One region of the Shewanella sp. 10N.286.52.C2 genome, then DNA from elsewhere that is predicted to be linked to it. Evidence: predicted binding sites of a transcription regulator. Region 1 holds the regulator's gene; the other holds the start of a gene.

The links. The regulator sigma-54, encoded in region 1, starts transcription at its own class of promoters, with help from an activator protein. The targets are predictions, from matches to a motif close to GTTGGCACGNNNNTNGNNT.
Region 2: the regulator sigma-54 is predicted to act here: its motif matches at 1,276-1,294, upstream of flgB (flagellar basal body rod protein FlgB).

Annotation. Positions count from the first base shown of each region.
Region 1 is NZ_MCTV01000013.1:20,301-23,455, forward strand. Features, by position in the region: gene rapZ (RNase adapter RapZ) at 1-97, opposite strand, end outside; gene ptsN (PTS IIA-like nitrogen regulatory protein PtsN) at 94-537, opposite strand; gene hpf (ribosome hibernation promoting factor) at 540-827, opposite strand; gene BCU94_RS05950 (RNA polymerase factor sigma-54) at 852-2,336, opposite strand; gene lptB (LPS export ABC transporter ATP-binding protein) at 2,471-3,155, opposite strand, start outside.
Region 2 is NZ_MCTV01000002.1:108,348-111,502, reverse strand. Features, by position in the region: gene BCU94_RS01380 (chemotaxis protein CheV) at 1-203, shown strand, start outside; gene BCU94_RS01375 (protein-glutamate O-methyltransferase CheR) at 345-1,184, shown strand; gene flgB (flagellar basal body rod protein FlgB) at 1,328-1,726, shown strand; gene flgC (flagellar basal body rod protein FlgC) at 1,729-2,145, shown strand; gene flgD (flagellar hook assembly protein FlgD) at 2,170-2,967, shown strand; gene flgE (flagellar hook protein FlgE) at 3,043-3,155, shown strand, end outside.

The DNA of each region.
Region 1 (3,155 bases):
GCAGGTTATCAACACAGTAATAACCTAAATCTTCAAGCACTCTCAGTGCGACTGATTTTCCTGAACCTGAACGTCCCGATACGATGACAAGTTTCATGCAGTAATAACCTGATAAAGTTCTGTAGCGTCATGACTCTTTCGAAGTCGTTTAAGTATCAATTTATCACTGAGTTTCTCTGCCATGCTAGATAATGTGCTTAGGTGTTGCTGGCACTGATCTGCAGGTACAAGAAGCGCAAATAAAATATCTACAGGTTGCTTGTCTATGGCATCAAAGGCGATTGGCTCTTCGCATTTGATTAAAATAGCAATGGGTTCTTCGATATTATCTAAGCGCCCATGTGGAATTGCTATGCCATTTCCTATACCTGTACTGCCCATTTTTTCACGCGCTATTAGACTTTCAAAAATAGCCTGTGAAGAAAGGGTTGGGTACTGGGCAGCCATTAAATTGCTGATTAATTCCAGTACCTTTTTCTTACTGCCCGGAGTGGCACAGGTAGTGCACGCCGGCTGCAGGATGGTACGAAGTTCCATCGTTAATGCTTAGTGAGTTTCTCTTTATGTTTAATTACCTGACGGTCTAGCTTATCTATCAGGGCGTCTATTGCCACATACATATCAGCGTTACGCGATACAGCAAACACTTCACCGCCTTTTAGGTGCAGTTTGGCTTCGGCAATCTGTTGTAGCTTTTGAACATCGAGCACAACGTGAACATTATTGATCTGTTCGAAGTGTCGTTCAAGCTTTGAAAATTTTGTTTGCACGTATTCCCGTAAAGATTGAGTTATTTCAATATGGTTTCCAGTCAGGTTAATTTGCATAGGTCATCCTCCAATAACAAAAAGTTATAAGCTTTTGCGTTGGTTTGAGGGAGGGATGAGCATTGCCTCTCGATATTTGGCTATCGTACGTCGAGCAACGTTAATCCCTTGTTCAGCCAATAGTGTCGCCATTTTACTATCACTAAGAGGCTTTTTCGGGTTTTCTGCAGCTACGAGCTTTTTAATAAATGCGCGAATTGCTGTAGAAGAGCATTCTCCACCATCATCGGTACTTACATGGCTTGAGAAAAAATATTTTAGTTCAAAAAGTCCACGGGGGGTATGCATGTATTTTTGGGTCGTGACCCGTGAAATGGTCGACTCGTGCATTTCAACCGCTTCAGCAATATCATTGAGCACCATCGGCTTCATGGCTTCTTCACCGAACTCAAAGAAACCTTGCTGAAATTGTACGATACAGTTAGCCACTTTTAGTAAGGTTTCATTACGGCTATCGATGCTTTTGATAAACCATTTAGCTTCTTGTAAATGACCACGAATAAATTGGCTGTCAGCTTGGCTTGAACCGCCTTTGGCCATAGCTGCATATTGCTGATTAACGCCAATTTTAGGCATGTTATCGGGATTTAGCTCGACCACCCAGCGACCATTCTTTTTAAGTACAGTAACATCAGGAATGACGTACTCATCTTTAATGGGGGTAATTTGCAAGCCTGGACGTGGATTGAGCGTTTGAATAAATTCAATGGCTTCACGTAAATCATCTTCTTTAAGCTTGGTTTTACGCATCAGTAACCTAAAGTCACGACCGGCGATTAAATCAAGATGATCTTTAATCAGTAACTTAACATTATCTATGCAAGGAATTTCATTAGGGTATTGGCCTAATTGAATTAATAGACACTCACTTAAATCTCGCGCTGCAATGCCGACGGGATCGAAGTGTTGTACCCGTTTAAGTACAGCTTCAACTTCATCGAGTTCGATATCGTCAGTGCCTAAGGATTGCAAAATGTCTTCAACGCTCTGGGTGAGGTAACCGCGCTCATCAATGGCATCAATAATGGCGGTTGCAATCACTAAGTCATTTTCAGAAAAGGGAGTGAGGTTTTTTTGCCATTCAAGATGCTCATACAAGCCTTCACTGGTTTCGCCTTGAAACGGCATATCATTACCGCTCGATACTGCGCCAGAGCCAGAAGTCGGCGAGGCGGTATACACCTCATCCCATGTGGTATCCATAGGGAGTTCTTCAGGCATAGAATCTTTAGTGAGCGATTCAGTGGTATCAACCGTTGAGGTGTCTTTTTCTATGGTGACTTGGCTATTATCACTAAAATCGGTGTCAGTTTGCAGGGCGTTTTCTTTTACGGGCTCTTTGGCTTTAGTGAATTCGTCTTCAAGCTCTAATAGCGGGTTTGAATCAAGTGCTTGTTGAATTTCTTGCTGTAGCTCCAATGAGGAAAGTTGCAATAAGCGAATCGCTTGTTGCAACTGTGGGGTCATGGTTAAGTGTTGACCCATTTTGAGTTGGAGTGAGGCTTTCATGTACCGCTTGTCCCTAATTGAATTACATCATCGCGACGAACAGTGTGGGCGCTAGTTTATGATCCTAGAAAAATAGACTAGATTAAGGTTTGTTGTTGGCCGCGAATGCCATACTAAAAACTGAATAGTGCTAACTATAGCTTGAATTGTTCACCTAAGTATACCGACCTAACTTGCTGATTGACTAAGATCTCAGCAGGTGTTCCTTCAGCAATCAAGTTTCCGTGACTCACAATATATGCTCGCTCACACACATCAAGTGTTTCACGGACATTATGGTCGGTAATTAGCACCCCTAAACCACGGCTTTTAAGTTGTTGAATAATTTTCTTGATGTCGATTACTGAGATAGGATCTACCCCTGCAAAAGGTTCATCTAATAAAATAAACTTAGGATTTGCCGCTAATGCGCGTGCAATTTCAACTCGGCGACGCTCGCCTCCCGATAACGCCATACCTTGGCTATCACGGATATGAGTTATGTTAAATTCTTCTAATAAATGTTCCAGTTCTTCAATGCGCTGCTCATTTGATAAGCTTTTGCGAGTTTGAAGCACTGCCATTATATTATCGTGTACTGTGAGCTTACGAAAAATACTGGCTTCTTGAGGTAAGTAGCCAATGCCTTTTCGGGCGCGCAAATGCATTGGATCTGCGGTTAAATCATCTTCATCGATCAGAATGCGGCCCTTATCACTTTTGACTAGGCCTACGACCATATAAAAGGTGGTGGTTTTACCCGCACCATTAGGGCCAAGTAAGCCAACAATTTGGCCGGTTTTTACCGTCAGGCTGACATCTTTTACTACCTGGCGACTT
Region 2 (3,155 bases), on a different contig from region 1:
AAATGCCAGAAATGGATGGCTATACCTTAACGGCGGAAATTCGCGACGATCCAAAACTTAAAGATATTAAAGTGGTGCTGCATACTTCATTAAGTGGCGTGTTTAATCAGGCCATGGTTGAAAAGGTCGGCGCAAACGACTTTATCGCTAAGTTTAATCCCGATGAGTTAGCGTCAGCGGTCAACAAACATCTCATTTTATAATAATTCAATCGAAAACCTAGGGCTGATGATTCACCATAGGTTGTAGATTTCACGTTTGTTACCAAGCGCTCGGTAACCAAACAAAGCGGCGGCTTTAGATTGCAAACAATGTAAAGCGCCTCTTTAAAATAGGATGTAAAAGTGCCGAACAAATCACTTGCTGAAGCAGAATATAATCAGTTTAAGCTTTTTTTAGAGCAACACAGTGGCATTGTATTAGGTGACAACAAGCAATATTTAGTAAAAAGTCGCTTAGCGCCTTTAATGGGCAAGCATGATTTGCCCTCATTATCGGAAGTGGTTAAGCGCTCAATGAAGCCAATGGAGCGGCATTTACGGGCGGAAGTGATTGACGCGATGACCACAAATGAAACTCTGTGGTTTAGAGACAAATACCCGTTTGAATTACTTCATGATGCTTTATTACCTGAATATAGCCGCTTAGGTCGGCCGTTAAAAATATGGTCAGCCGCTTGCTCGTCAGGGCAGGAGCCCTATTCATTGGCAATGACTATTTTAGAGTATCAGCAGCGTAAGCCGGGGGGATTGCCTGGTAGCGCGACGATCCAAGCCACCGATTTATCACCTTCAATGCTAGCGCGTTGTAAAAAGGCCGAATATGACAGCTTAGCCTTAGCCCGTGGGCTATCAGATGAGCGAAAGCGACAATTTTTTGATCCAATGCCGTCAGGTCATATGAAAGTGAAAGATAATGTTCAGCGGTTAGTGAATTTTAGAAGTCATAACCTGCTTGAAAGTTATAGCTTATTGGGTAAGTTCGATATTATCTTTTGTCGTAATGTGTTGATTTATTTTTCTCCAGAGGCAAAAGCTAAAATTTTGCGGCAATTTGCTGCCGCCCTTAATCCCAATGGGATTTTATTTTTAGGGGCGTCAGAATCTATCTCAGGCTTATCTGATGAATTTACGATGGTGCGTTGTAACCCAGGGATTTACTATCAAAAGAAAAATATATTGTAAGTTTATGAATTAATATGTTTTTAGTTAATAAAATGCCGACTTACGTCGGCATTTTTCATTTTTATCCTTTCTCATCTTAAAACCGCAATATTTTGGCATAAGGTTTGCTTTGTTAGTGACAGTTAGCTGATGGAGGCAATTTTATGGCGATTAATTTTGAAAATGGTTTAGGGGTACATCAATACTCGTTGGGCATACGTGCTCAAAGGGCTGAAGTGCTATCTAGTAATATCGCCAATGCCAATACCCCGGGTTACAAAGCCCGTGATGTAGACTTTGCCTCTGCCATGAATAGCGCCCGCTCTCATCAGCAAGGGCTGCAAATGAGTCAAACAACTGACAAGCACTTTGACCTTAAAGCGTTAAGCCAAGAGCATGTGCAGTTTCGGGTGCCAAATCAGCCAGACACAGGTGACGGTAATACGGTGGATATGCAAGAAGAGCAATCTGCATTTATGCAAAACTCTTTGGAATATCAAATGTCACTGGGCTTTCTTGAAAGTAAGTTTTCTGGCATGCGTAAAGCCATTAGAGGTGATTAATTATGAGTCTTTTTAATATTTTTAATGTGTCAGGCTCGGGTATGTCTGCGCAATCGGTGCGCTTAAATACCACCGCCAGTAATATTGCTAATGCCAACACAGTATCAAGCAGTGTCGGTGAGACCTATAGAGCTCGTCATCCTATTTTTGAGGCTGAAATGGCCAAAGCCAGTCATCAGCAAAATAGTTCTCATAGTGTCAGTGTTAAAGGCGTTGTAGAAAGCGATAAACCGTTATTAAAAGAATTCTCACCTAATCATCCAATGGCTGATAACGATGGGTTTATTTATAAACCCAATGTCAATGTGATGGAAGAAATGGCCGATATGATTTCTGCTTCTCGGTCATATCAAATGAATGTTCAAGTGGCTGATGCCGCCAAATCAATGTTGCAGCAAACGCTTCGTATGGGTAAGTAATATGAATTTAGTTGGAGGTAAACAATGAGCCTCGTTAATCCTTACAGTAGTCAGTCATTACCGCAGTTGCAGACGTCTACCACGGCTTCCACCGTCTCCACTAATTCAGTGGCGACAAACTCACAAACTACACAGGTATCAGACAGTAGCTTTTTAGATAGCCTAACTGCTGCGCAATCAGCTAGCACCACCGAAACTGGTGAAGCTAAAAGCCAAGAGCTAACCCAATCGGATTTCTTTGCGCTTTTGAGTCAACAGCTGTCAATGCAGGACCCGTTTAAACCTGTTGAAAACGATCAGATGATCGCACAAATGGCGTCCTTCGCGACCGTTGATGGTATTGCCAACTTAAATGCTGAAATTTTGAATTTGAACAGTGTGATGAGCTCAAGTCAGGCATTACAAGCCTCGGGCTTAGTGGGGCAAAAGGTGCTCATTCCATCAGATATTGGCCATGTCTCAGAAGAAAACCCAGTCATTAACGGTGTCATTAGTACGCCACAGCCAATCGATACCATTACCGTCACCATTGAAGACGAGTCAGGCCAAGTGATTAAAACCTTTGAGGTTGATGGCTCTGCAGGCGGCAACATTGATGTCAGCTGGGATGGCCTTGATAAAGATGGCGAACCCGTAGAAGAAGGCATGTATGCCATTAAAGCTAACGGTAAAGTTGATGGCAACGCCGAAGATTTAGCGGTTTCAACTTATGCCCATGTCACTAGTGTGTCTTTAGGCAGTGTCGCCAGCGGTCCGATCCTTAACCTCAGAGGCCTAGGTGGTATTCAATTGTCTGATGTACTGGCAGTGGCAGAAAGTTAATAACACAAACAATAATAAGCTGCCAGAAATCTGGCAGCCACACAGAACCTAATTTAAAGCGCTAAGAGGTGATTTATGTCGTTTAATATTGCATTGAGTGGTATCGCAGCTGCTCAAAAAGATCTCAACACCACGGCTAATAACATTGCCAACGTCAATACCATTGGTTTTAAAGAGTCTCGCGCTGA